Regions from separate parts of the Lactococcus sp. LG1074 genome, predicted to be linked through region 3. Evidence: riboswitches for the same ligand, from Rfam matches in the RefSeq annotation. Region 3 holds a riboswitch; each other region holds the start of a gene.
The links. Region 3 has a riboswitch for lysine ahead of J0J36_RS02190 (ABC transporter permease subunit). Riboswitches for the same ligand answer to the same signal wherever they lie in the genome.
Positions count from the first base shown of each region.

Region 1: it holds a riboswitch for lysine, as region 3 does, so the genes downstream of both, J0J36_RS09600 (amino acid permease) here and J0J36_RS02190 (ABC transporter permease subunit) in region 3, are expected to answer to the same signal.
Region 2: it holds a riboswitch for lysine, as region 3 does, so the genes downstream of both, J0J36_RS07675 (diaminopimelate decarboxylase) here and J0J36_RS02190 (ABC transporter permease subunit) in region 3, are expected to answer to the same signal.

Region 1 is NZ_CP071293.1:1,914,917-1,925,113, forward strand. It holds gene J0J36_RS09550 (aldo/keto reductase) at 1-299, shown strand, start outside; gene J0J36_RS09555 (MFS transporter) at 316-1,497, shown strand; gene recX (recombination regulator RecX) at 1,621-2,454, shown strand; gene J0J36_RS09565 (MurR/RpiR family transcriptional regulator) at 2,537-3,385, shown strand; gene J0J36_RS09570 (DUF960 domain-containing protein) at 3,417-3,725, shown strand; gene J0J36_RS09575 (metallophosphoesterase) at 3,759-4,526, opposite strand; gene rpsR (30S ribosomal protein S18) at 4,635-4,880, opposite strand; gene ssb (single-stranded DNA-binding protein) at 5,000-5,494, opposite strand; gene rpsF (30S ribosomal protein S6) at 5,532-5,825, opposite strand; gene J0J36_RS09595 (hypothetical protein) at 6,011-6,223, opposite strand; lysine riboswitch at 6,438-6,614, shown strand; gene J0J36_RS09600 (amino acid permease) at 6,690-8,153, shown strand; gene dnaX (DNA polymerase III subunit gamma/tau) at 8,185-9,843, opposite strand; gene J0J36_RS09610 (hypothetical protein) at 9,856-10,197, opposite strand, start outside.
Region 2 is NZ_CP071293.1:1,534,119-1,544,315, reverse strand. It holds gene J0J36_RS07680 (pyridoxal phosphate-dependent aminotransferase) at 1-672, opposite strand, end outside; lysine riboswitch at 938-1,110, shown strand; gene J0J36_RS07675 (diaminopimelate decarboxylase) at 1,477-2,754, shown strand; gene dapA (4-hydroxy-tetrahydrodipicolinate synthase) at 2,952-3,815, shown strand; gene dapB (4-hydroxy-tetrahydrodipicolinate reductase) at 3,815-4,525, shown strand; gene dapD (2,3,4,5-tetrahydropyridine-2,6-dicarboxylate N-acetyltransferase) at 4,619-5,317, shown strand; gene J0J36_RS07655 (aspartate-semialdehyde dehydrogenase) at 5,483-6,475, shown strand; gene J0J36_RS07650 (aspartate kinase) at 6,472-7,785, shown strand; gene J0J36_RS07645 (N-acetyldiaminopimelate deacetylase) at 7,809-8,942, shown strand; gene J0J36_RS07640 (cold-shock protein) at 9,605-9,805, shown strand; gene J0J36_RS07635 (ArsC/Spx/MgsR family protein) at 9,860-10,197, shown strand, end outside.
Region 3 is NZ_CP071293.1:448,505-458,701, forward strand. It holds gene J0J36_RS02155 (DeoR/GlpR family DNA-binding transcription regulator) at 1-287, shown strand, start outside; gene pfkB (1-phosphofructokinase) at 284-1,210, shown strand; gene J0J36_RS02165 (fructose-specific PTS transporter subunit EIIC) at 1,225-3,129, shown strand; gene J0J36_RS02170 (type B 50S ribosomal protein L31) at 3,241-3,483, shown strand; gene J0J36_RS02175 (DUF177 domain-containing protein) at 3,700-4,251, shown strand; gene J0J36_RS02180 (response regulator transcription factor) at 4,353-5,048, shown strand; gene J0J36_RS02185 (HAMP domain-containing histidine kinase) at 5,136-6,626, shown strand; lysine riboswitch at 6,766-6,933, shown strand; gene J0J36_RS02190 (ABC transporter permease subunit) at 7,022-8,593, shown strand; gene J0J36_RS02195 (amino acid ABC transporter ATP-binding protein) at 8,594-9,331, shown strand; gene murD (UDP-N-acetylmuramoyl-L-alanine--D-glutamate ligase) at 9,471-10,197, shown strand, end outside.

The DNA.
Region 1 (10,197 bases), 530 kb from region 3:
TTTTAGAAGCACACGATATTAAAGTACAAGCTTGGTCACCATTGATGCAAGGACAACTGTTAGCCAATGAAACAATTAAAACAATTGCTCAGAAACACAATAAATCAACAGCACAAGTTATCCTTCGTTGGCATTTAGAGCAAGGTATTTTGGTTAACGTGAAATCTGTCAAAATAGAACGTATGCGTGCCAACCGTGATATCTTTGATTTCTCTCTGGATCAAGATGATATGGAACTCCTCAATAATCTTGATGAAAATCTTCGCGTGGGACCAGATCCAGAAACATTTAATTTTTAAAAAATAGGAAACCTTCATGAAAAAAATTTCACCAAACCTAACCTTATTGGCTTTAGCCATTAATGCCTTTGCCATAGGTTCAACAGAATTCATCAGTGTTGGTCTTATGCCGATGATTGTGAACACTTTTAATATCAATTTATCTCAAGCAGAACTTACCGTCTCTTTATATGCCTTAGGTGTGACTATTGGAGCACCTCTTCTTACGATTGTTACAGGCACATGGAATCGACGCTCATTAATGTTAGCTATTATGCTACTCTTTATCAGCGGTAATCTCTTATCTGCTTTTGCTCCAACTTTCCTCCTGCTCTTAGTTGGACGTATTTTAGCATCATTAGCACATGGTATCTTTATGTCGGTGTCAACACTTATTGCTGCAAATGTAGTTCGTCCTGAAAAACGTGCTTCTGCTATTGCTTTGATGTTTACAGGACTTACTGTAGCAACTGTTATCGGTGTGCCTTTGGGAACTTTTATCGGACAACATTCTACATGGCATATGTCCTTTATCTTCATTGCTGCAATTGGATTGATTGGATTATTAGCGAGCATCTTTTTAATTCCGACAAACCTCCCTATACCAGGCAAAGTAAACTTAAGTGGTTTTGCGAGAATTTTCCGCAATAAATACATTATGACTTCTTTCTTTATTACTGCTTTTGGTTACGGTGGTACCTTTGCTGCTTATACTTATTTAGCTCCTTTATTAGAAGATACCTTTAATTTCAGCTCAAGTACTGTTGTTGTCGTTCTGGTCGCTTACGGTATAATGGTAGCAATCGGTAATACTATCGGTGGACATTACTCAAATAAAAATATTTTACCTGTATTACTCAAAATGTTTGGTGCTTTAACTGCAAGTTTGCTTATCCTTTTTATAGCAGCACTAATGGCTTCTCAGTGGCTTGGATTACTTGCAACGCTCTTGCTGGGTTTATTTGCCTTCATGAACGTGCCTGGTTTACAACTCTATGTTGTCCAACTGGCTGAAAAATTTACTCCCCAAGACATCACTCTTATTTCAGCTTTTAATATTTCAGCTTTCAACATTGGTATTACACTGGGTTCATTTACGGGGGGCGAGGTGGCAAAAGTAAGTAGTGTTATCTATACACCACTTGCAGGGATTGTTATTGTCCTCCTTGCTATGCTTCTCATTATTGGGGCTCAAAAACAAAAAGTTGCTATCAAATAAATCACTCCAAGATAAAAAACAAAGACAACTTTAGAAAAAGCTACTAGTTCATTCGCTAGTGCTTTTTTCTTAGATCCAAAAAATCTATTTCCCCTTCATCCGGTACTCTGTTATAATAAAGTTATGATAAAAATCAAGGAAATCACAAAACTCAAAAAGCTTTATAAAGTTATACTAACAGAGCCTTTTTCATATAAGGACTGGGAGGAAGCTAAAGATAAAATTTACGTCTGTGAGGATACAGTTGTAAAATATATGCTGACGAGGGATAAAGCCTTTTCTACAGCTGAGCTGGAGCAACTGTTAGCTTTTGATAATTTTGCACAAGGTAAATCTTTAGCACTTTACTTTATTTCCTTCAAAGCTCGGACATCATCAGAAGTCAAAAAATATCTCTCTGACCATAATATCCAACCAATTCAAATCGAAGCGATCATTGACAGCCTTACTAAAAATGGTCTCCTCAACGACCGAGCTTATATCGAAAGTTATATCCAGGGAAAAGTACGCACAGCAAGTGCTGGTCCTTATCAGATCAAACAGAAACTCCACCTAAAGGGGCTAGATTTACAACTTATTGATGAGGGTATAGCGCAAGTTTTTAATGAAGAAAAACAAATTGACGTGGCTGTCGCTCTTGCGGAAAAGATAGTCCACCAAAAAGCAAGTCGTCACACTCTACAGCAGCTTAAACAAAAAATCATACAAGGACTCACTGCTAAGGGTTTTTCCTATGCCATTAGCGCTATAGCTCTTGAAAGTCTAGAACTTGAAGTGGATGAAGAAAATGAGTTAGAGCTCCTTTACACTGAACTCGACAAAAGTGCCCGTAAATACAGTAGAAAATACGAAGGCTATGAGCTTAAGCAACGCATCACCCAAGCCTTAGCCCGTAAAGGATTCGACTTTAGTGATATTTCTAGCGCAATACGAGACTATGATTTTGAAGAGGAATAAATCAACTTTCTCTTTAAAAGCATTTCCCATTTTCCACCTCAAAATTGTGTTATGATATAATAAAAGCAAGACTGGAAAGCATATGACACAATCTCTCATCACACGTATCAACTCTTATTACGATAATCTCAGTAAATCTGATCAAGCCATTTCAAATTACTTGATTGAAAATATGGACACAGCTGCCCGCTTGTCCATTCAAGAATTCGCAAAAAATACTAAAGTATCTACTGCAACCATTTCGCGTTTTGCCAAAAAAATCGGTTTTGATTCATTTCAAGATTTAAAGTTAGCTATCCACAGCACCGAAAAATTTAAATCCGACAACTTTTTCAGCGAACTATCGCCAGAAGATAGCTATAAAGATATTCTTGCCAAGAATTTTACAAGTAATATTTCTTCTCTCAATGCAACATTGCAGCTGATAGAGAGCGAAACTTTGGATAAGGTTATGAATATCCTCCTATCCGCCAAAACATGTGGTTTTTTTGGTCTGGGTGGCTCTAATGCCGTTGCTTTAATTGCTTACCATAAATTTTTGCGTATGCCACTGCAAACGGTATATCATCAGGATTTTCATTATCAACAAATGTTGGCTTCTAAACTGACCGAAAAAGACTGTGCTTTTGTTATTTCACATACTGGTAAAAACAAAGATACACTGAAAATCGTTGATATTTTGAAGAGCAATCACGTTCCTGTGATTGCCATTACGTCATTTGCCAACTCAGCCTTGGTGAAAAAAAGCGACTTGGCACTTATTTCAATCGCTGAAGAAATATCTTTTCGACCTGAAGCTGTCGCTTCAACCGTCTCTCAAATTAGTCTTCTAGATGCCATCTTTTTGATGTACGGGATGAAAGCTCAGGATTCAATCGAAGATACTTTGGAAAACATTCGAGAAGTGATCAGCCAAACCCGTTTAAATTAAACTAGAAAGTTAATGATAAAGGAGGACCAAAATGGCATTTACTGAAACAAAAGGACGCTATGCAAGCTATGGAACTGTCTCTAGTATTCCTGGTGAAATCATTGACAGTTTTTGGTTCATCATTGACAATCAGCTAAAAGGCGTTATCCCGCTTGAGCCTCTTATCAATTTTGAATTACTCAACCAAAAAGGACTTCTTTCTGTGAAATTTTCACAGCCGCACAATCCTTTAACCATTACAGTTGATTTCCAATACCCTTTTAATAATTCTTGGCCTCGGCATTTCCATGCTGTTGATAATAATGGTAAAGAAACCATTATCTCTTCACAAGAACGTTAAACAAAAGTCTCCAGATAAAATTCTGGAGACTTTTTAAATTTCATAATAGACGATTTCTGGAGGAACACCAAATCTGATTGGTAAAAAGGTTAAGCCAATACCGGCATTGACAAAAAGTTTTGTATATTTCCCTAATAAGTATAGACCAGAATCATACACCTTTGAGCCATCATTACGTAAGCGCAAATTACCAAGACGAATTTGCCCACCATGACTATGTCCTGCAACGACTAAATCATATTTTTCAGGAAATTCTACTTGCAAAATCGTATCCGGCTCATGAATCATTAAAATCGAAAACTTTCCTTGCTCAGGGACCATACTAAAATTTGGTTGTCCTTCACGTAAATCATCAAGTCCGGTTAATACTACTGTTCCTGACATGAGTGATTGGTTGGTAAGTACAGTAAAACCCGCTTCCTTTAGAAAAGTTCTTATATAGTTAGCATCCCCTTCATGCGAAAAATCATGATTACCCAAAATCGCAAATTTTCCTAAGGGTGCTTCAAGTTCTGCTAAAATTTCTTTTACCTTATCAACATCATGCGCTTGCGCCCAATCGACTTTATCAAATAAGTCGCCTGTGAACAAGATCAAGTCAGGTTGTGTTTTATTTATGTGTTTTGAAAATTTAAAAAAGCGGCGTGGATGTGTGTGCCAATTAAAATGTGTATCGGTAAAGTGTGCAACTTTCAGCCCGGCTGTGTTTGAAATTTTCACTTGTCGCACACGCATTAAATGCGGTTCAACGAAAATACCATAAGCCAAAAGGCAGAAAAGTAAAATTATAATCCATGTCATTGCTTTATTTTACCATATTCAGATTTTTTATTCTTCATAATGAGATTCACGCTCCTTATTGTATCAAAGCACATAACAAAAAAACACCCGAAGGTGCCTAGTTATTTCTTAGTTTTCGTCAGAAGCTACGAATGGCAAGAGAGCCATAACACGTGCGCGTTTGATAGCTGTAACCACTTTACGTTGGTTTTTAGCTGAAGTACCAGTTACGCGACGTGGCAAGATTTTACCACGTTCTGAGATAAAACGTTTTAAGAGTTCAGTGTCTTTATAATCAACAACTTCGATTTTGTTAGCTGCGATAAAGTCAACTTTTTTACGGCGTTTGAAGCCACCACGTTTTTGAAAAGCCATAGTGTGTTTCTCCTTATATTATTGTATGATGTTGTTGAGTAGAAAAGTCAATACGGATACCGCTTTTATACTCAACGAATAGGGCTCAGATAGACTGCCTTATACAGCTGCCTTACTTATTAGAATGGAAGATCATCATCTGAGATTTCCATTGGTGAGCCACCAAATGGATCTGCATCACGACCAAAATCAGGTGTTGAATTTCCTGCTGAGCTGTTAGAGCCAGCAAAAGGACGATTTTGTGATTGTTGTTGCTGTGGTGCAGAATATGAACCAGAGCCACCTTCACGTGCGGCACGACTTTCAAGCATTTGGAAGTTATCAGCCAATACTTCAGTCACGTAAACACGTTGACCTTCTTTGTTCTCATAATTTCGCACTTGAATACTACCTGTTACACCAATCAAGGCACCTTTTTTAGCCCAATTTGCCAAGTTTTCAGCAGATTGGCGCCAGATGACACAGTTAATGAAATCAGCTTCACGTTCGCCTTGCGCGTTTTTAAAACGACGGTTAACAGCAATCGTAAATGTAGCAACCGCAGTATTTTGCGGTGTGTATCGCAGTTCAGGGTCACGCACAACGCGTCCGACCAAAACAACATTATTAATCATGATGCTTCTCCTTTAAATTTGTCCAGCTAAACTAGAATTAAGCTTCTACTTTAGTGATCATGTGACGAAGAATGTCGCCGTTAATCTTAGCAAGACGGTCAAATTCGCTCAAAGCTTCTGAATCAGTAGCAGCTTCAAGAGTTACGATGTGGTAGATACCTTCGCGGAAGTCTTGAATTTCGTAAGCGAGTTTGCGTGTTTCCCAGTCTTTAGACTCAAGATTAGCAGCACCGTTGTCAGTCAAGATACTATCGAAACGTTCAACGAGGGCTTTCTTTGCTTCTTCTTCAATGTTTGGACGAATAATATAAAGAATTTCGTATTTTGTCATTGATTTTTCCTCCTTTTGGACTAATGACACAGGTTGGAGCCTGTGTAAGTTATGAGTTTTTACTCACAAGTATATATTCTATCAAATTTAGCTACATTTTGCAAGTTGATTTATCTTATTTATTCTATTATAAAATAAAAAATAACCCTCTGCCTCTGCAGAAGATTTCTCATCATTTTTTATTATTAAGCGACTACATCAAGCACATTAGCTGGAATGTAGCGATACTCACCTTCTTTCGATTGATAATAGCCAAGCTTTTTCACGATAAAATGCAACTTGCAACGGCTATCAAAGCGCTGGTATAAGTGGGAAATTTCCCCTTCCTGGCTACGGGTTACGCATACTATTTTTTCTCCCGCGTAAGTTGGAGATACATATTTTGGGGTAAACGTCATTGAAAACCACCTCCAGATATAATTGAGATGAAAACGCAATCATCTCTTCTTATACTATAACTCTTTTTAATCTCTAAAACAAATGTCTAGATTTTTAATGGCTAAACATTAAAAAATCTGTAATTTTAAACAACAGCATGTATAATTATTCAAATCTAGTAGGCTCGTCCTTGACATCCCTCTCAAATTAATCTAAAATATTCATAAATACTTAATAAACGATAGAGGTCGCAACCAATAATAAGCTAAGCAGAGCTAGAGCATGCTGAGAAGTTTAGCCCAGGAGCGGTTGCCGAAAGAGAAGTTATGCTCACCGACTTTTCTTGGTTTAGCGGGAAATACCTGTTAAACTGTCGTGGTCTAACTATGACCATGATGCGCTATTCGGATGAAAGATCTTTCTGACGTTTAGCAATCTCTAGGGATTGCTTTTTGTATTAATATTTATAAATTTAGGAGAGAAGTAATGGATAATACTTCAAATAATGAGGCCACGCCATCCACGCAAGTTAAACGTGGCCTTAAACATCGTCACTTAACAATGATTGCCTTAGGAGGAACTATTGGTACCGGGCTATTTGTTGCATCAGGCGCAACGATTTCTCAAGCTGGACCTTTAGGCGCGTTAGTTGCCTATGTCGCCATTGGGCTCATGGTTTTCTTCCTTATGACGTCTTTAGGTGAAATGGCTTCCTATCTTCCAGTATCAGGCTCTTTTGCTTCTTTCGCTGACCGTTATGTAGATAAAGCTTTCGGCTTCGCTATGGGATGGAACTATTGGTTTAACTCAGCAATTACTGTAGCGGTTGAGGCAGCTACAGTTGGTGTTATTATGCAGTTCTGGTTGCCCCATGTGCCCACATGGATATGGTCGACTATTGTGATTGCGCTCATCCTCTTGGTTAACCTCATTTCAGCTAAAGCTTATGGTGAAGCAGAATTTTGGATGGCGACAATTAAAGTCATCGCTGTTATCGCCTTTATCGTGATTGGTCTCGCAACAATTTTTGGAGTTATGAGTTATAAGCCAGATGTGGCACGCAATCTTTCTGCTGGAGGAAATCATGGTTTTGTCGGTGGTATTGGAGGTATGATTGCTGTCTTCATGATTGCAGGCTTCTCTTTCCAAGGTACAGAAATCGTTGGTATCGCAGCCGGCGAGTCAGAAAACCCTGAGAAAAATGTACCCTCAGCGATTAAACAAGTCTTTTGGCGGATTATTATTTTCTATTTCCTCTCAATATTCGTAATCGGTGCCTTGGTTTACTATAAAGACCCAAGTCTTCTCCGTGCAGCAACCCAAAGCGACATTACCGTTTCTCCATTTACCTTGGTATTTGAACGTGCTGGCTTAGCTGCTGCTGCATCCGTTATGAATGCTGTCATCTTAACCTCGGTTATTTCATCTGCCAATTCTTGGTTATATGCTGCTTCTCGCATGCTTTTTGGTATGGCAAAAGAGGGGCATGCACCGAAAATCTTCGCTAAAACAAATACAAGCAACGGGGTACCAATTTATGCAATTTTAGCGACTGTTGCCATCGGTCTTTTGGCCTTCTTAACAAGTATCTTCGGAACTGAGATTTATTTCTATTTGGTCGCTGCTTCCGGTTTATCTGGTTTCTTGGCTTGGATTGGAATTGCTATCTGTCATTTCCGCTTCCGCCGTGCTTTTATTAAACAAGGTCACAAACTTTCTGAGTTAGGCTACCATGCTAAATGGTTCCCTATTGGGCCAATCATCGCTCTTATTCTTTCAATCATTATCGTTATCGGGCAAATTACTACCGTAACGATGAATGCGCAAAGCATCATTACAACCTACCTTGCTTTACCTCTCTTCTTGATTTTATATTTCTCTTACAAAATCGTGAAGAAAACAAAACTTATTCCGCTTGAAGAAGTTGATTTAAGCCGTGATATTGATTAAAACGAATATAAAAACGCCATAAGGCGTTTTTTTAGTCGTTGATTATCTTCACTTTTTCACCAAAAAATTCTTTGGCCTTACTTACAAGAACTTCTTCTTCTTCTGGCTCAGATTCCGTATCTTTTGTAACATGCTGCTCCCCTTTTTTAAGGCTTAAGACATACTCTTGACGTACAGCCTGCCAATCTTGCTCTGCTAAAGCAATAATCTCAGGCGAAAATCCCAATATTGATGACATTAAATTGCCAAAAGTTAATTGTAGGTTTTCATTTTCCGTAACACGCTTTGCTAAATTACCATGAGGAAAAGTAACTACCACAAAATTGCTTGAGGCTGCCACGGGGGCAGTATTATTGATTAAGGCACGGTCTGAAGGTTTGGTAAAGCTGGAAACAATCTCAGGCCATGCACCAAAAACTGCTTGACGAGCTTCGTTGGTCGCTTCCTTTAAAGCTTTAAAAACCAAATCTTGATTTACAGTGTACTTTTCGGTGACTGTTTTCGTTTTCACTTGCTGCTTAATTTGAACTTCTTGACTGACAGTGGATACCACCGTTTGGCTGCCCGTTTCTGCCACTTTAGCTTTTAGCTCTGCAACTTCTGCTTTTAAAGCCTGAAGCTCATGGTTCAAACTTTCCGGAACTTCCTTATCTTCCGCAGAAGAATAAGCACCTGCATCTACAAGACGCATCGTCATCACATCAGCAGCAATTTTACTCTGTGTTGTTTCTTTAATAATTTTCAGAGACTCAATCGCAATATTGATCCATTGGTAAAGACGAGGTCGTGGGATTTCATTATTTTCCCGCAAAAGCAAATCACGGAAATAAGTTAAGAGATCTTCCGTAAAACGTAACATATTTTTACCTTCAAGAAAGATTTTCTCCAAAGCATCAAGTGCAGTTGGTCCATCTGAAGCGATCAATGCTGCAACATAAGAGACAAGCGCTTCATTGGCAATGGAGCCTGTCACTAAAAGAGCATCCTTCTCTGCAAGCTTGCCATCAGAAAAACTTAAGGCCTGATCCAATAAACTCAAGGCATCACGCATTCCTCCCTCGGCAGATTTTGCAATGACATCAAGTGCCGCATCTTCAAACTCAATCTTCTCATCAGCTAAAACTTCTGCTAAGTGCTGACGAATATCATTTGTTGTGATAGCTTTAAAAGCAAATCTTTGCACACGACTAATAATTGTTGCCGGAATTTTTTGAAGCTCAGTTGTTGCTAAAACAAAGACAACATTATCTGTAGGCTCTTCCAAGGTTTTCAGTAAAGCGTTGAATGCTCCCGTTGAAAGCATATGAACCTCATCGATAATATAAACCTTATAAGTTGCGCGACTGGCTGCATAGGTTGATTTATCTCGAATCTCACGGATTTCGTCAACCCCATTATTCGAAGCAGCATCAAGTTCAATCACATCTTCAAGGCTGCCTTGGGTAATAGCTTGACAAATATCACAAGTGTTACAAGGCTCTCCCTCTTTCTGATTAGGACAGTTAATTGCTTTGGCAAAAATTTTTGCCGCGGAAGTTTTTCCTGTCCCACGTGGACCACTAAAAAGATAAGCGTGGGAAATCTGCCCATTAACGATAGCATTCTTTAAGGTTGTGGCCACCACTTCTTGGCCAACCATCTCATCAAATCTTTGACTACGGTATTTTCTATATAAAGCTTGGTAAGCCATTTTTCATTCCTTCTAATAAAGGTCTGGCTCTGCGCCAAGACCGAGCTCTTCATTGATTCGGAAAAGAACATCACGCGCCAGTATAGACTGATCAATATCGGCAGCGTTATAATTTTTCATTGCCTTGTAAATAGCCCAAACGCGAGCGCGGATGACTGTTGCCTTATCGGCTTCAGCGGCGGAGAAAAATATCTTTCTTTGTTTCTCATCAAATATTTCCCATGCAATAGTCAAATCACAGGCTGGATCGCCAACTATGGAAGCTGTTGTTTCAGCCACTCCCGAAAATTTGTCGGCCATCTTCCACACGGTATCTAAGTTCAAATCCCCATGTAACACGACCGCGGGCTTAGT
Region 2 (10,197 bases), 910 kb from region 3:
TAAAAAGGTCGAAATAGAAGTATGTACATGTTGGCTATAGTTAATTTCAGAATAAACTTCGTCAGAAAGGACAAAAATTTCATGTTTTTTGATGATTTCAGCAAGTGTTTTAAGTTGGGCATGAGTGTAAGTTATGCCCGTTGGATTTGAAGGATAATTAAGGATGATAGCCTTGATATTCTCGGTTTCGTTCAATACTTGCTCAAGTTTTTCAGGAGTTAAGACAAATTTATCAGTTGTGGTATCAATCTCGACCAATTGACCGCCAGCTAAGCTTACTACAGGCGCATAACCTGAGTAAGCAGGTGCTGGGATTAGAACTTTATCGCCAGGTTCAATAATTGAAAGGAGACAAGTAGCAATCGCCTCTGTGACACCAACTGTGGTCAAAATTTCTGTTTCAGCATCGTAATGTAAATTGTATTTTTCAGCTACAAATTGACTGGCTGCATGACGGAGTTCAATCAGGCCACGCATGCCAGTATAATGACTTTCATCGGCATCAATCGCATCAATTGCAGCTTTTTTGATATGTTCAGGTGTCGGAAAATCTGGTTCACCAAGTGTTAATTTCAAAACATTCGGTATTTTGGAGATTTCCTGATCAAATTCACGAATTTTAGAAATTTCAATTTTTCCAAGATTAGTGTTAAATTTATTTGATAAATCCATACATAGCACCTCCGCAGGTCAATAGTTAAAGTTGGCTTCAAGCAAAAACTCCGTATATTCGTCGTTTTAAATTTGTATTATAGCATTTTATTTTAAAAATTCACAAAACAATGTTGCAAAATATTTTGGAGATTCGGAAGTTCAGATAAAAAATACACCTTGTAAACCTTGATTTAAAGCAGTTTTAAAGAAAAAAATAAGTCAATACTAAAAATTTGAAAAGTTTTCAATTGACAAACAATACTGAAAATATTATAATTGTGAAAAATAAATTAGAGGTAGCAATGCAAATGAGTACTACACGAGAGGAGGCATCCGACGACCGTGTACGAAAGGTAATCATTGCCGAACGTTAGCAACAGAGGTATCTGGCTAGCGTGGGGGTATAGGAAACACCTATACCACTCGGACTTGAATAAGTCTGGCGCTAAGTGATCGAACCGAATAATATAGAATTCTTTTTTAACTCTATTTTCATGACGACATAAAAGGCGCTTGTACTTACAAGTGCCTTTTGTTTTTATATGATGTGAGTTTGCAGGTTGAAGCGCGACAACGATAGAATAATGTTTTAGCGAGTCAACGAATAAGAAAAACTCTGCTTCTTACATCGAAACTCATTATATCAGTGGTCAAAGGGCACTGGAGACAGAGTTAAAGATTGAGATGGGAAAAAATATCATTTGGTAGACTAAAAGTAAAATCTTCCTTCTTTCAGTTACAATTTTTGACAACCCTCCAGAGCATTGAAATCACCGAAATCTTCAGATAAAGATTTGCATAGCAAGTCCACAGGAGTATGAAATGAAAGTACCATTTATTACTAAAAATCAATTAGATAAAATTACTGCAGAATTTCCGACACCATTTCATTTGTATGACGAGCACGGAATTCGTGAAAAAGCAAGGGCGCTAAACACAGCATTTTCTTGGAATAAAGGTTTCAAAGAATTCTTTGCGGTAAAAGCTACACCAACGCCTGCAATTTTGAAAATTTTGCAAGAAGAAGGCTGTGGAGCTGATTGCGCGAGCTATGTTGAACTTATACTGGCAAATAAATGTGGTTTTGATAAGTCTGAAATTATGTTTTCATCAAATGACACTCCAGCTGAAGAATTTTTATTAGCCAAAAAGCTAGGGGCTACGATTAATATTGATGCATACAACCATATTGAATTTTTATCCACATTGGCAGGATTTGAATTTCCCGAAACAATGAGCTTACGCTATAACCCTGGTGGAGTTTTTACAATGGGTACCAAAATTATGGATAATCCTGAAGAATCAAAATTTGGAATGACAAAAGCCCAACTAATTCAGGGAATTAGAGATTTGCAAAAGTTGGGTGTGAAGAAATTTGGAATGCATAGCTTTTTGGCTTCAAATACTGTGACAAATGAGTATTATCCAAAATTAGCACAGCAATTATTTGAATTAGCACTTGAAATTCGTGAAAAAACAGGCGTTTCTCTTGATTTTATAAATCTTTCTGGTGGTATCGGCGTTAATTATCGTCCAGATGAAGCTCCTAACGATATTGCTGTCATCGGCGAAGGAGTACATCGTGTTTATGATGAAGTTCTAACTGCCAATGGCCTAGGGGAAGTCAAAATTTATACGGAACTTGGACGCTTTATGTTGGCGCCTCATGGCTTACTGGTCACACGTGTCTTGCATAGAAAGCAAACATATCGGACGTATATTGGTGTGGATGCGAGCGCAGTTAATCTGATGAGACCAGCATTTTATGATGCTTATCATCAGATTACTGTTATAGGAAAGGAGGAAGATAAAGTGAAAGAAATTGTTGACGTGACTGGTTCATTATGTGAAAACAATGATAAATTTGCCAGGCAGCGCGAACTTCCTGTGATTGATGAGGGAGACCTATTAGTCATTCATGACACAGGTGCGCATGGTTTTTCGATGGGATATCAGTATAATGCAAAATTACGAAGTTCCGAATTATTGCTTCAGCAAGATGGGAGCACGCGTATGATTCGACGGGCAGAGCGACCTGAAGACTATTTTGCAACATTGGATGGCTTTGAGTTTGAAATCTTACCGGGAATTAGCTGGTGAACGCTTGTAAAAGCTTTTACTTCTAACTACTGATAAAATCATAAATAATATTTGGATACAAATTAAAGGAGTGGAGTAAAAACAAGGCGAAGAGGAGATGATTTTCAAGAGAAAGAAAATTATACGATGAGTAGTTTCCTTTTCTTCTATCGCAACACTCATCAAAGGTTTCTGAAATAAATCTACAGGAGAAAATAATGCTTAAAGGTTCAATTGTGGCGCTCATCACGCCCTTTAATGATGATAATTCTATAAATTTTGAAAAATTAGCTGAGCTGATTGAATTTCAGATTAGCCATGGAAGTGCGGCTATTTCTATTTTAGGCACAACAGGAGAAGCACCGACGATTAGCTTTGAGGAGAAAAAAGCAATCGTTGAGTTTGTAGTTAAACAGGTTGCTGGACGTATTCATATCAATGTTGGAGCAGGAAGTAATAACACAGCACAAGCAGTGGAATTTGCTCAAGCATTTGAAAAGTTAGGTGCGGATAGTTTGCTTGTGATTACCCCTTATTATAATAAAACCAATGAAACAGGGATGTTAAAGCATTTTACTAAGATTGCGGAGTCTGTCGATATTCCGATTATCATGTACAATGCACCAGGTAGAACAGGAGTGAATCTTTCTGTTGAAGCCGTAGAAGTATTGGCGAAACACCCGAATATTACAGGCTTAAAAGAAGCATCAGGCGATATTGCCTATGTGGAAAAAATTAGCCGCTATCTTTCTAATAATTTTGCATTATATAGTGGTAATGACGATATGATAGTTCCATGCCTGAGTTTAGGCGCTTCGGGTGTAATCAGTGTTTGGGCTAACTTCATGCCAGATGTAGTTAAGGAGTTAATCGAAACTTTTGCGACCAACCCAGCTCATTCTTTGAGTCTGCAACAAAAATATTTGAACTTGATTGACAGCTTATTTATAGAAGCAAATCCAATTCCGGTCAAATTTGTGATGAATCAACTCGGTTATAATGTCGGTTCTGTTCGGTTGCCACTTGACGAGCCATCCGAAACGGCAAAAATTCAACTTCTTAAAGAATTGGAGATTTTATAATGAAAGTTTTACAAATTGGAACAGGTACAATGGGCGGGCTGCTTGCGGCAGAGCTAGAAAAAGAGCATGAATTAACAGTCGTATCCTTAACAAAGGATATTCCAGAAGAAAAATTCGATGTGATCATTGATTTTTCACACCCTGAGAATCTCAATAATCTTGCTAAATATCTAGAAAAGCATCCAACAGCCACAGTTATTGCCACAACAGGCTTTGACGACATACAAAAGGTAACAATTGATCACCTTTCTGAAAAAATGCCTGTATTATTTAGTGGCAATTTTAGTATTGGAGTTATCTTGATGAATCGTTTAGTCAAAGAAATGACCTATATTTTATCGGACAGTTTTGATATTGAAATCATTGAAAAACATCATAATAAAAAAATAGATGCACCATCTGGTACGGCAAAGATGTTGCTTGACAGTATCAATGAAACATTGGACTATAAAGTTGTTCATGGACGTTCAGGTATAAAGCCACGTGAGAAGAAAGAGATTGGAGTACATGCTGTTCGAGGGGGGACAATCGTTGGTGAACATGAAGTAATATTTGCAGGAAGGGACGAACTTCTTACGATTAAGCATGAAGCTCTTTCGAAAATGATTTTTGTAAAAGGGGCGATCACAGGGATGAATTGGCTTATTCATCAAGAAAGTGGGATGTATTCAATGGAGGAAGTTCTTTTTGGAAAAGACGGAGTGAATTAAGTCCTATTTTTATAGAAGAGAAACAATAAAATAAATTTTGGATATTCCTTAAAAAACTTAGTTTTTATAGGATTACTCACAAGAAGGAGATTTATGGAAGTACAAAAAATTTCGGCTCAAGAAATTATTCAATATATTGGAAATGCTGAGAAAAAAACAACAGTTAAAGTAACTTTTGAAGGTCAATTGACAGGTCAAATATCAAAAGAAATCATCAAAATCAGCAATACTTTGTTTGGGGATTGGAGTTTGATTCAACCGCTTTTGGCTGACATGACTGAAAATAAAGATTATATTGTGGAGCTTGATAGCCGCAATTCAGCTGTACCCTTGCTTGATATTCGCGATGTCAATGGACGTATCGAGCCAGGCGCAATTATCCGTGAACATGTCGTAATTGGTGATCATGCAGTAATCATGATGGGAGCAATTATTAATATAGGTGCTGAAATTGGGGCTGGTACAATGATTGATATGGGTGCTGTTCTAGGAGGACGTGCAACAGTTGGTAAAAATTCCCATATTGGTGCAGGCGCAGTACTTGCTGGAGTTATTGAACCAGCTTCATCTGTGCCTGTGCGTATTGGGGATAATGTACTTGTGGGTGCAAATGCAGTGGTTATTGAAGGTGTACAAGTTGGTTCAGGTTCAGTTGTTGCGGCCGGTGCTATTGTGACACAAGATGTTCCTGAAAATGTAGTTGTTGCTGGTGTGCCAGCCCGTATTATCAAGAAAATTGATGCCCAAACACAGCAAAAAACTGCACTGGAAGAAGCGTTGAGAAATTTGTAAAATTGCCATAAGGATAGACTATTTATCAACATACATGATGCTTCGTACGCTATTAATAAATGGAGTATATCGTCCATGCACTTCAAATAGCACCAAAGTTATTTAACTTTAGAGTGTACGAACTTTATCTTCGAGTATCTTATATCCAAAGAAGAAAGGATAAAAATGAAAAAATATAATATATGTGTTGTGGGTGCAACTGGACTTGTTGGTCGTACTTTTCTCGATATTTTAGAACAAAGAAATTTCCCAATTAAAAATTTGAAATTATTAGCCTCAAGTCGTTCAGCAGGTTCAGTTTTGTCTTTTGCGGGTCAAGAATACGTAGTTGAAGAATTAACGGCTGATTCATTTAATGGTTATGATATTGCCCTTTTTAGTGCTGGCGGAGATACTTCTGAACATTTTGCCCCAATTGCACGAGAAAAAGGGTTGGTTGTCATTGATAACTCATCAGTTTGGCGTGAAAAACCTGAAATTGGCCTGGTTGTCCCAGAAATTAACATCCAAGATACGCAAATGAATAAAATCATTGCCAATCCTAACTGTTCAACGATTCAATCTGTTTTACCGCTTTATGCTTTGGAGAAAGCCTTTGGTATTTTACAAGTGAACTATACAACTTTCCAAGCAGTAAGTGGAAGCGGACAGAGAGGTCGTGACGATTTACTTCGGACACGTCAAGGCAAAGCACCAGAATTTTATCCATATAATATCTCTGAAACAGCCCTTCCTGAAATTGATGTTTTCTTTGAAAATGGATATACCAAAGAAGAGATGAAAATGGTCAATGAAACACGTAAAATCTTACATAAGCCAGAGTTGGCTGTTTCAGCAACTTGTGTACGTGTTCCAGTAATAAACAGTCACGGTGTGAGTATCCAGGTAATATTGGATCAGCCTTTCACGCTTAGCGAAGTTCGTGAGGTTTTTTCAAACCAAGAAGGTATAACTCTTATCGATAACCCTAAAAATCATGAATATCCAGTTTCAACAATCGCAAATGGTAATGATAATGTTTATGTTGGACGTATTCGTGAAGATTTGGCGCAAGCAAACAGTTTACTCTTTTACTGCGTAGCTGATAATATCCGTAAAGGCGCAGCATTAAATGCAATTCAAATTGCGGAACATATGATCCAGGAGAATTTAATTTGACATTAACTATTGCAAAATTTGGCGGTTCATCCTTATCTACAGAAAGCCAATTTCAAAAAGTAAAAAATATTGTCAGCCAAGATGAAACGAAAAAAATTGTCGTTGTTTCAGCGATTGGACGTAAAAATCCATCTGATGATAAGGTTACCGACTTGCTCTATCTCATTGCGGCTCATGTGAAACACGGTGTTTCTTACCAAGCACTTTGGGATAATTTAGTCACTCGATTTGTTGCAGTCAAAGAAGAATTGCAGCTTAAATACGACATCTTATCACATTTAGAGAAACTTAAATGTGAGCTGGATTCGGGTCAATTTACAGAGGATTATCTGGTGAGTCGTGGCGAGTATTTTACAGCGCATCTAATGGCGGAATATCTGGGCTATCAATTTATTGATGCGGCTGAAGTAATTTCCTTTTCAGGTAACGGTCGTATCAATTTGGAAATGTCAAAACGTTTGTTGCAGGAACAATTCTCTGGAATTGAGAGAATTGTTCTCCCAGGATTTTACGGTGCTTTCCAAAATGGAAAAATCAAACTTTTGAGTCGTGGTGGTTCAGATATTTCAGGCGCAATTCTGGCAAGCTGTTTAGGTGCTGATAAATATGAAAACTGGACAGATGTATCAGGTGTAATGATGGCAGATCCGCGTATTATTAACAATCCAGCAACGATCAGTGAATTGACTTATGAAGAGTTGAGTGAATTGTCTTATATGGGGGCAAGTGTGCTGCATGCTGAGACGATTTATCCGATTCGTGAACTCAATATTCCTTTGCATATTAAAAATACGAATGCTCCAGACGCCGAAGGCACTTTGATTTTGGCAGAACACCGTACGCATACGACACAAGTTTCAGGAATTTCAGGCAGAAAAAACTATGTTTCGATTAATATTGTCAAAAATCAAATGGCAACAGAGGTTGGTTTTTTACAACGTACTTTGAAAATTTTTGATGATTATCATTTGAATATTGAACATCTCCCTACAGGTATCAATCAAATCGGAGTTATCGTCGAAATGGTTGAAGTAGAAGAGATTTTGCTTGATTTACTGGACCGCCTAAAAAAAGATTTGAAAGCAGATGATGTCACAGTCAAAGAAAATATTTCGCTTTTGACAGTTGTAGGTGAAGAAATTATACGCTCAGCAAAAGTTACGAACAAAATTTTTACAGCACTTGCTAAAGAAGATATTGATATTGAGCTTATTACACAAAGCCCGCGTGGAATCAATATCATTATCGGTGTTGCCAATAAGCATTATCAAAGGGCTTTAGTCGCCTTATATGAAGAATTGACAACCTAAAGGACTTAATAAGGAGGTGTAGAGTGCCTTTTACAAATGAAGAATTGCTTCAAATACGTCGGGAATTGCATGAAATTCCTGAGCTTGGTATGGCAGAGTTTGAAACACAGGCTTATCTATTAGATAAAATACGGCAAATGACCCAGGCAGTTAAGCATGTCAAAATTCGAACTTGGAAGACAGCCGTTCTGGTCAAAATAACAGGATTTGACTCAGACAAAATTATAGGCTGGCGTGCAGATATGGACGGGCTTCCAGTTAATGAAGAAACAAATTTAGAATGCAGTTCAAAGCACCAAGGAAGAATGCACGCTTGTGGACATGATATACACATGGCTGTAGCACTTGGTTTATTAAAAATTGCTATTGAAACGCCAAGTAAAAATGACCGTCTTTTTCTTTTTCAGCCCGCTGAAGAAAATCTCTCAGGCGCAAAACTTTTATATGAGGCAAACGTTTTTGCGGATTGGTTACCGGATGAGTTTTATGCACTTCATGTTCATCCAGAACTACCTGCTGGACAACTAGCAACGAATAATCACACTTTATTTGCAGGAACTTGTGAGGTTAGTATTAAGTTTACTGGAAAAGGAGGCCACGCAGCGTTCCCCCAGAATAGTAATGATATGGTAGTTGCTGTGAGTCATTTTGTAACGCAAGTGCAGACAATCATCTCGCGAAATGTTGGGCCAATGGAAAATGCTGTTGTGACTTTTGGCAAGATGCGTGCTGGAATGACTAATAACGTGATTGCCAAAGAAGCGGAAGTTCACGGAACAATTCGTACCTTGACGAAGGAAATGAACGAACTAACACAAAGACGTATCACACAAATCGCTGAAGGTATTGCGCAATCCTTTGACTGTCAAGCGGAAATTATACTAAAACAAGGAGGTTATCTCCCTGTTATTAATAATAAAAATCTTGCAGACCAACTGATGTCTTTTCTGAAAGAAAAGCCAACAGTTAATTTTTCAGAAATTTCCCCCTTGATGACAGGGGAGGACTTTGGATACTTATTAGATAAAGTACCTGGTGTGATGCTCTGGCTCGGTGTTCAATCAGATTATCCCTTACATCACGAAAAGATGTCTCCAAAAGAAGCAGCTATAATACCTGCAGTGGAAGCGCTCAGTGCCTGGCTAGATACTCGATAAATTCCTTTACAACTGTTGGTATTAAATTGGCACAATTGTACTTCAAATATGTAGTGATGCACCATGACCTCTTTAGTAGTGAGAAGTAATAACAAAAAAATATTTTAGTGGGCAAAAAGTGGGCAGAATAAAAATTGATAAATGTATAAAATAAAAAACCGTTATTTAACGGATTTTTATTATGTGTGTATAAAGTTAAGTCTCACTTTTTATATCATTATGTTATCGGAGACATTAGTGTTATACTAAGTTCGTTGTAGGTCGATGCTTATGTCAAAAATTTGTACTTTCCTACGACTTATAAAATATCTAGCTATATAGTGTAATCTATAACTGGATTATTTATCAGAAAGAGGCATCTCTCACATATCGGATGTCTCTTTTCTGTATGATTAGGCATTATACAAATATTTTAACATACATGGGTATATAATAATTTTAGTATATTAGAAATTTTTATTGTTTATATATTATATTTTAAAAGTCAGTGAGTTTCTTACTATTGGCATTTAGTTCATGAACGAAGATTTTTTATGTCTATTTGACAAAAATGAATAAGCGTGATACTATGTACTAAGTAAGTTTAGTCAAAGTTATATATTTTTAAATGTTTTCTTTAACCATAATGATTTACAATCTAGTTGAAAGGAAATATATATACTATGACAAAAGGAACAGTAAAATGGTTTAATGATGCCAAAGGATTTGGCTTCATTACAGCTGAAGATGGAGTAGATGTGTTTGCACATTTCTCAGAAATCCAAAGTAACGGCTTCAAAAAACTTGAAGAAGGCGAAAAAGTTACATTTGATATGGGCGAAGGTCAACGTGGACCACAAGCTACAAATATTAATAAAGCTTAATTGTAAAGCACTCTTTGGAGTGCTTTTTTTAACCAAAGCCCAAGGGAGAGTACTATTAGTCTTAAAATATATTGGCGAAAAAATTGTGCTTCTAGTAAGCAGGCACTCTTATGGTTTGAAACGCATAGAATTGCAATAGAATGTATCGAGATCACAAAAATAACTCATAACGAATTAATAAAACTATTATTATTAACAGATGGTGGGTTTGATGATATTTTAAAAAATAGACTTACGATGAAGGGGAAGACAAAAGCAGCTATTAAGACCCTAGATTTAATGTCATTTGAAGAGGCTATAGACTATCTAGAGGAGCATGTGGAAATATTACAAACTCCAATTATTATTGATAAAAACCAACTTTTTGTAGGTTTCAATGGAAGCGAAATACG
Region 3 (10,197 bases):
ATTTGCTTGGTGGTCGAGTGAAACGTCAAACTGATGCCATCATTGGCAGTTCGGCCATCGCTCAACTTAGTACTTACCGTTTTAATCTTGCATTTATCGGAGCTAATGCTTTTGATGAAGAGCTGGGGGCTATGACACCGGACAGTGAAGAAGCAGCGATTAAGTCACAGGCCATTCGTCAAAGCCGGACAAGCTATCTCCTCCTGGACAGTAGTAAAATCGGTCAAACAAGCTTTGTTAAGTTTGCAGAAAGTGACCAAATAAAACTTATAACGGAGAAATTATGATATACACAGTAACACTAAATCCAGCATTAGATTATTTCATGGATTTTGATCAGGCTAAACTTGGACAAGTCAACCGAGCGACAGAAACGCGTATGCTTCCTGGTGGTAAAGGAATTGTTGAAAGTCGCATGATGTCCCTTTTAAAGGTAGAAAATACGGCTCTTGGTTTTCTTGGTGGTTTCCCTGGGAAATTCATTCAAGATTATCTTGAAAATATCGGAAGTCAGTCCGATTTTACTCCAATTGCAGGAACAACACGCATTAATACAAAAATCAAAGTCAATGCGCAAGAGGAAACCTCCTTTGATGCTGCTGGACCAGACTTATCAGATGCTGAAATTCAGGCCTTCCTAAGTAAATTTGACGATCTACAAAGTGATGACATTGTCGTTTTTGCTGGTACTATCCCTAAAGCTTTAGGGGAAGACTTCTATGAAGTTTTGATTGAGAAAGTAAAAGCCAGAGGCGCACAGTTTGCTATTGATGTTGACGGACAAAAGTTGCTGAAAACATTGAAATATGAGCCACTCGTCATCAAACCTAATCGTGAAGAATTGGAAGAAATCTATTCTGTTAAGTTTAAATCCAAAGAAGATATTATCCCTTATGGTCAAAAACTTTTGGCAGAAGGAGTACAAAATGTCATGATTTCTATGGCAGGTGATGGTGCTTTACTCTTCACAGGTAAGGAAACTTATTTTGCCGCTCCAATCAAAGGAGAGTTGAAAAACTCTATCGGTGCAGGAGATTCAACAGTTGCAGGTTTCCTGGCCGAGTGGAGCCGCAGTCAGGATACTTTAGCTGCCTTTAAACAAGGTGTTGCCTGTGGTACAGCTAAGGTCTTCTCAGAAGATATGCCGAGTGAAAGCTTCTTAAAAGAATGCTTTGAAAAAGTAACAATCGAAAAAATAAACGAAGATTAGAAAAGAGGATGATTATGGAAATCAAAGATTTACTCAAAACAGAAGTCATGATTTTGGACCTTCAAGCAACGACTAAAGAAGCTGCTGTGGATGAAATGGTAAACAAGTTAGTCGCAGAAGGTTACGTCAGTGATTTTGATACATTTAAAGCTGGAATTATGGCTCGTGAAGCGCAAACTTCAACTGGTTTGGGCGATGGTATTGCCATGCCACACAGCAAGAATAAAGCTGTCAATGAAGCTGTTGTCCTATTTGCAAAATCAAATGCAGGTGTGGATTATGCAGCCCTAGACGGACAACCTGTCAATCTTTTCTTCATGATTGCAGCACCAGAAGGCGCAAATGACACACACTTGGAAGCTTTAGCACAACTTTCTAAGTTCCTCTTGCAAGCTGGATTTACAGACAAAGTAAAAGAAGCAAAATATCCGCGTCAAGTGTTAGAGCTTTTCTCTGAAGATACAGAAGAAATTGAGCAAGTCACTGATAGCGAGCATTATGTTTTAGCCGTAACAGCATGTACGACAGGTATTGCACATACTTATATGGCTGAAGAAGCACTTAAAAAACAAGCTGCTGAAATGGGCATCGCTATTAAAGTTGAAACAAATGGGGCGCGTGGGATTGACCACAAGCTGACTGCTGAAGATATTCAAAAAGCTGACGGTATCATCGTTGCAGCGGATAAGAAAGTGGAAATGAACCGTTTTGCAGGGAAACCGATGGTGCAAGTTCCTGTCGCTGCCGCTATTCGTCAACCCGAAGAACTCATTAATAAGGCAGTTTCTGGTAATGCACCAAAATTTGAAGCTGATGCCGCTGATGAGGCAAAAGAAGAAAGCTCTGGCGGTATTGGTAAAGCATTCTACAAACACCTTATGGGTGGTGTATCTGCAATGTTACCATTCGTTGTTGGTGGTGGTATCTTGATTGCTCTTGCCTTCTTGATAGACCAATCAATGGGTGTTCCTAAAGATCAATTGGCCAACCTTGGTTCTTATCATCCGATTGCGGCTTACTTTAAAAATATCGGGGGCGCAGCCTTTGCTTTCATGCTTCCAGTCCTAGCTGGTTTTATCGCCAACTCAATTGCAGATAAACCTGGTTTAGTTGCAGGTTTCGTTGCGGGTTCAATGGCTGCCTCTGGTCTTGCCTTTGGCAAACTTGATCCGGCTACAATGATTCCATCAGGTTTCCTTGGCGCTTTAGTTGGTGGTTTCATTGCTGGTGGTGTCATTATCCTCTTGCGTAAGCTCTTGACTGTCTTGCCTAAATCGTTAGATGGGATTAAAGCAATCTTGATTTTCCCACTTTTAGGGACATTCATCACAGGATTGCTCATGCTTTTCATCAATATTCCGATGGCAGCAATCAATACAGGCCTTTCAAACTTCTTGAACAGCCTTAATGGAGCATCAGCTTTAGTTCTTGGTATTATCGTTGGTGGTATGATGGCAGTTGACCTTGGTGGACCAATTAACAAAGCTGCTTATATCTTCGGTACAGGAACATTGGCCGCAAGTGTTGCTACTGGTGGCTCAGTCGTTATGGCAGCAGTTATGGCTGGTGGTATGGTTCCACCTCTTGCAACTACAGTTGCCGTCCTCTTCTTCAAAAATAAATTTACAAAAGAAGAACGTCAATCAGGTTTAACAAATATTGTTATGGGACTTTCATTTATTACAGAAGGTTCCATCCCATTTGGTGCTGCTGACCCAGCACGTGCTATTCCTTCATTTGTTGTTGGTTCAGCCTTAGCAGGTGGACTCGTTGGTGCGGCAGGTCTTAAATTGATGGCACCACACGGGGGTATCTTCGTCTTAGCTCTAACAAATGGCCCACTTTTATACCTTCTCTTTGTTTTGATTGGTGCTCTTGTTTCTGGTTTGATGTTCGGTTATTTGAAAAAAGAAAAATAGTATTTTAAATAACAAAAAAGCTTGAATTTCAGCAACAAATCTGTTAGAATATTAAGGTCTAACAAACTTTGGTCTGGCAAACAGTCCAAGGCAGAAAGGAAATTTTGCAAAATGAAAAAAGACATCCATCCTAATTACCAACCTGTTGTGTTCTTGGATACAACTACTGGTTTTAAATTCTTGAGCGGTTCAACTAAAGGTTCGAAAGAAACTGTTGAATGGGAAGACGGAAACACTTATCCATTGATTCGTGTGGAAATCTCTTCTGACTCACATCCATTCTACACTGGCCGTCAAAAATTCCAAGCAGCGGACGGACGTATCGCTCGTTTCAACAAGAAATATGGAAAATAAAAAAGTGCTTCGGCGCTTTTTTATTATCGCTCTAATTTGCTATGGTAAATCAAGTCCAACTGTAAGCAAATTCTGAACATCTTTTAGTTCATTGGGCTATAAAAATTAAAAAAAATATCATATAATAGAAACAGATAGTATACACATATAAAATTAAAGGCATGCGTGAATATGCCTTCTTTTAAACTCACTATAAAGATAAAGGAAAAATAAAATATGAAATGGTCTATTTTAGAAGTATCAAAAAAGAAAATAATTAAATTCGAAGAAGCGCTTGATTTAACGCAAGAACTTAAGCAACGCTCAGAAGAAATCCTTGATGCAAAACCTGTAAATGTTCAAGGACAAATCGCCTATGACGATGGCATCTATTACTTGGATTATACACTTGAAGTGGATTTGACTTTACCATCATCACGGAGCTTGAAGCCAGTAGAGTATCTTATGTCAATCGCTGTGAATGAAGCCTTCACCACAGATGAGTTTCTTAAAAAGAATGAAGATTTACTGGACAGTGACATAATATTTACATTGGAAGTAGATTGGATTAGTCTATCAGAATCGGTAGCTGATAATATTCTTTTAGAAATTCCCTTGCAAATTTTAGCAGAAGATGAGAAAGCTGGAGCCACAAGTTTACCTTCTGGCAAGAACTGGACTGTCTTGTCTGAAGCAGACTATCAGAAACAAAAAGAAGAAGAAGCAGATAAAGAAAATAAATCACCTTTTGCAGGATTGGCAGATTTCTTTTCCGAAGAAAAAAATTAAGAAAAATCTCATAAAACACTTGCAACAAAATTACAATTATATTATAATTTCATTATAGAGGAAATAAAATTAAAAAGAAAAGATATTAATGAGGCTAAACTATGAATTCATCTAAACGTATTTTGATTATCGAAGACGATAAAAACATTGCGAGATTTGTTTCACTTGAGCTTGAACACGAAGGATATCAAACTGCGGTTCAAGACAATGGTCGTAAAGGTCTTGAAGAAGCAATGTCAAAAGATTATGATTTGATTTTGCTCGACTTAATGCTCCCAGAGCTGGATGGCTTTGAAGTTGCACGACGCTTACGCCGTGAAAAAGATACACATATTATTATGATGACTGCACGTGATTCAACTATGGACCGTGTAGCAGGTCTTGATATTGGAGCGGATGACTATATTACAAAACCATTCGCAATTGAAGAATTGTTAGCGCGTGTCCGTTCACTCTTCCGTCGTGAAGACCATATCCACACGATTGAAAAATCAGACAATACTTCATTCCGTGATTTGGTAATTGATAAAACAAACCGCACTGTACATCGCGGAAAAAAAGTTATTGACCTTACACGTCGTGAATACGATTTGCTTTTGACCCTGATGCAAAATGTGGGTGATGTCGTAACACGCGAATACTTGGTTTCTGAAGTATGGGGTTACGAAGAAGGTACAGAAACAAACGTTGTTGACGTTTATATCCGCTATTTGCGTAACAAAATTGACGTGGAAGGCCGCGAAAGTTATATTCAAACGGTTCGTGGTATGGGATATGTCATGCGTGACCGCAAATAATATAGGGAATATATAAGAAGATTTCTAGTGGTTTTGCCACTAGATTTATTCCTTTTATGGCGATGTAAAGAAATAGAAAAATGCGACATGGTAAAATTTTTTGATTCGAAGAAGAAAAAAGCAGAAAATCTGCCCGAGCGTAAGCGAAGCATCATGCTACGTTGGGCCTTTGCAAATACGATTTTTTGTTTTATAACCTTCACTATTTTTACAGTATTAGTTTATCAACTGACCATAACAACCTTCATCAATTCTGAAAAAGAGGACATGATGAAAGCTCTGGACAATGTTGAGCAAAGTTTGTCCCAATCGGAAAGCAAACTGTCGGAGGACAATCTTGCGAATTATTTGGCTTATGCCAAAGACTACACAGCATCCAGTCAGGGAAAAGAAAATGAGCTAGAAACACTTGGAAGTATGATTGGTTCTAGGAAGTCTTTTTATGTCTTTGATGTCGGTGAAAATTTGATTTATTCGACCAATTCGTATGGTTTCCCGCTAAGGAAAGATGTGGGGGATTCTACTCATGCTGTACGTACATTTGGTGAATATTCTGGTTATTTGGTTGAACGACCCGTTCATTCTAAGAAAACAGGGAAACTGATTGGCTATGTGCAGGCTTTCTATGATATGAGTTATTATTACAGCGTGCGAACAAAGCTGCTGATTGCCTTGATTATCTTAGAAATTATTGCTCTCTTTATTGCTCAGTTTGTCGGTTATTTTATGGCAAGTCGCTATATCAAGCCTCTAGAGCGTTTGCACGATGCGATTACTACACGTGCCAATAATTTGAAGGCGGATTTCAAACCTGTAGTGATTCAAACAGGCGATGAAATTGAAGAACTGGCGACTGTTTATAACGATATGATGATTAAGCTTAACGATTACGTTGATCAGCAGAAACGTTTTGTTTCTGATGTCAGTCACGAGCTACGTACGCCACTTGCAGTTTTAGATGGTCATTTGAATCTCTTGAATCGATGGGGGAAAAATGATCCTGAAGTGCTTGAGGAGTCTTTACAGGCCAGTATAGAAGAAGTTAGCACGATGAGAACGATGTTAGAGGAGATGCTTGCATTGGCCCGTCTTGAAAGCATTGATTTTCAAGATGAAGATCTGATCTGTGATCCAACAGAAGTTTCTAATTTTCTTAAGAAAAACTTTCTCCTTATTCATCCTGATTTAAATTTAACTGTTGAGAATTACTTGACGCCGGGTAGTTTGGCTCATATTTATCCCAACCATTATGAACAAGGCTTAAAAATTTTGATTGATAATGCGATAAAATACTCGCCTAAAGATCGCCAAGAAGTGAAAATCCATCTAGAAGAAGATGACAAATACATTATTACGACAGTTGAGGATCGTGGCTATGGCATTAGTCAAGAAGATTTAAAACATGTCTTTGAGCGCTTTTTCCGTGCCGATAAAGCACGAAATCGAGATATAGGTGGAACAGGTCTTGGTCTGTCTATTATCCAACGCATAGTGGAAAACTATGACGGGGATGTCAGTGTGACTTCCATTGTAGGCGAAGGATCGAAATTTACTTTAAAAATTCCTAAGATTAAATAAATATAAAAAGCCTACTGAGTATCTAAAAGTACTTGCTAGACTTTTAATCTTAATCTTATTTCTTGAGTTTTTTGATAATTCGAGAAAATTGTTGACATTCGTTTAAAAAAAGGTTAAGATTTAAAATACAATATACAAATAAAATGATAGAGGTCGCAATGAATAGGATGTTTTACTGAGCTGGACAAGCGTTGAAGTAAAACGGAGGAGACATTGCCGAAACGAATTCACTCGTCCAAGTGAGTTTGTTGGGGCAGCAAGGGATACTTGCTGAACTGTCGCAGTTTTGCGGAGTGCTATTCGTTACTTACTGATAATATGAATCACGTACAACGTTTAGCAACCTCTCTGTGTAAAGGTTGCTTTTTATTTGGAAAAATGAAAGAGAGAGTATTATGAGAAGAAAAAACTTATTCTTACTTGTCGCGACGTTGTTTACGGTATTATTTATCGGTAGTTCAAAAGTGAGTGCAGAACAGTTCCGTGTCGGAATGGAAGCTGCATATGCCCCTTTTAACTGGACACAATATGATGATAGCAACGGTGCTGTCCCTATTGATGGTGTAGATGGTCAATGGGCTAATGGTTACGATGTACAAGTTGCAAAAAAACTTGCTGATAAGTTAAATAAAGAATTAGTAATCGTCAAATCAAGTTGGGATGGCTTGCTGCCAGCTCTAAAATCCGGAAAAATCGATGGCATTATTGCAGGAATGTCGCCAACTGCGGAACGTAGAGAACAAATCGCCTTTTCAGAACCGTATTACACATCTAACCTTGTAATGATGGTCAAAAGTGGCGGTCCCTTTGCTCAAGCATCGAGTTTAGCAGACTTCTCTGGTGCAAAAATCACTGCTCAGCTGGGAACTTTTCACTATAACATGATTGACCAGATTGAAAGTGTTAACAAGCAAACAGCAATGAAAGATTTTTCAAGCATGCGTGTGGCTTTACAAAGTGGAGCCATCGATGGTTATGTAGCTGAACGTCCCGAAGGAGTGACAGCAGAGAAAGCAAATCCAGACTTCAAAATGATTGAATTTGGCGAAGGAAAAGGTTTTGTCACAAACTCTGATGATACAACAGTCGCAGTAGGTTTACGTAAAAATGATCCCAACTTACCTGTAATTAATAGCTTTTTGACAGGTTTTACACCTCAAGACCAAAAAGAACTGATGGATGAAATGATTGCTGCTCAACCAGAAGCTAAAATACAAGGCGCTTGGTATGATCAAATTATCAGTATTGTAAGAGATAACGGCAAACAGTTTCTTAATGGTACAGGGATGACCTTATTCATCTCTTTGATTGGTACGATTATTGGTACGGTTTTAGGTCTTCTTATTGGCGTTTATCGTACTATTCCAGAAATTAGTAATAAATTTTTAGCCTTTTTACATAAAGTATTTGGCTGGCTTATTTCAGCTTATATTGAAATTTTCCGTGGTACACCAATGATTGTTCAAGCAATGGTGCTTTACTATGGAACAGCTCTAGCTTTTGGCTTGAGTTTGGATCGGACCTTAGCTGCGCTAATTATTGTGTCCATCAATACAGGTGCTTATATGTCGGAGATTGTACGTGGCGGTATTTTCTCTGTGGATCAAGGGCAATTTGAAGCCGCGCAAGCTATCGGAATGACGCATGGGCAAACTATGCGCAAGGTTGTTTTACCACAAGTCTTGCGAAATATTCTTCCAGCAACAGGAAATGAATTTGTCATTAATATCAAAGATACATCAGTCTTATCTGTAATTTCAGTAACTGAGCTCTTTTTCCAAGGGACAACAGTGGCGCAACAAAACTTTATGTATTTCCAAACCTTTGCTGTCATCTGTGCAATTTACTTTGTCTTAACATTTACAGTAACACGTATTCTACGCTTTGTAGAAAGAAAAATGGATGGACCAGACGCTTACGTCCCAATCCAAAATCAAATGCAAGTACAAGAACCGGGGGACGCTTAAATGACAGCAATCTTAGAAATCAATCATTTAAAAAAATCATTTGGCAGTAATGAAGTGTTAAAAGACATTCACTTAACGGTAAATCAAGGCGAAGTTATTTCGATTATTGGTTCATCTGGAAGTGGTAAATCGACATTACTTCGTTCAATCAATTTATTGGAGAAGCCATCTGGTGGGGAAATAATTTATAAAGGTGAAAATGTTTTAGCAAAAGGCTTCGATATTCCTAAATATCGCACGCATCTGGGCATGGTTTTCCAAAGCTTCAACTTGTTTAACAATATGAATGTTATCGAAAATGTTATGGCTGGGCAAGTTACAGTATTGAAAAAAAGCCAAGAAGAAGCTCGGACTATTGCGCTCGAGAATCTGGAAAAAGTGGGCATGGCAAGCTTTGCTAATGCCAAACCTGCACAACTCTCCGGCGGACAAAAACAACGTGTGGCGATTGCTCGTGCGATTTCTATGAATCCAGATGTGATATTATTTGACGAGCCGACTTCAGCGCTTGATCCTGAAATGGTAGGCGAAGTCTTACAGACAATGAAAGGACTGGCTGAAACAGGCTTAACAATGGTTATCGTTACACATGAAATGGAATTCGCGCGTGATGTAAGTGATCGTGTAATTTTCATGGATAAAGGGGTTATTGCTGAAGAAGGACGACCAGCGGAAATCTTCGGAGCTCCGAAAGAAGAGCGGACGCGAGCTTTCCTTTCACGCTTCTTGAAAGCTTAAATAAAAAGAGCAAGCTTATGCTCTTTTTTTCTTTGCAAAAGACCTCTTATTTTCACAGTAAAACTTTCAAATACAAACTCTATATTGAAAAAATAGGTAAATAGCGGTAAAATAGAGGGAAGTAGAAAGAATAGGAACAATGAAAAAAATCAAAACTTTTGAAGAAAAAAAAGTACTCATCCTCGGATTAGCAAAATCAGGAGAAGCTGCAGCCCGCTTGCTTCATACTCTAGGTGCACACGTAACTGTAAATGACGGAAAGGCTTTTGAAGAAAACCCTGCCGCGCAAGCCCTCTTGGAAGAAGGCATTGAAGTTATCTGTGGTAGCCATCCCCTTGAACTTTTAGACGAAGATTTTGATTTTATGGTAAAAAATCCAGGTATTCGTTATGATAACCCAATGATAAAGAAAGCATTGGAGAAAAAGATTCCAGTTGTTACGGAAGTTGAACTTGCTTATCTTGTTTCGGAAGCTCCAATTATTGGGATTACTGGAACCAATGGTAAGACAACAACAACAACGCTGATAGCAGATATTTTAAATGCGGATGGTCAGTCTGCAAAATTAGCAGGAAATATTGGTTTTCCCGCTTCTGAAGTAGCTGCCCATGCGAGTGCTCAAGATACTTTGGTAATGGAACTCTCAAGTTTTCAACTGATGGGAATTGTAGACTTCAAGCCTCAAATCGCTCTCATTACCAATATCTTTTCATCGCATTTAGATTACCATGGCTCTCAAGAAGCTTATGAAGCTGCCAAATGGCGGATTCAAGAAAACTTAACTTCCGAGCAATACCTCATTCTCAACTTTAATCAGGAAAAATGTCGTGCTCTAGCAGAGCACACAGCAGCTCAAGTTGTGCCAT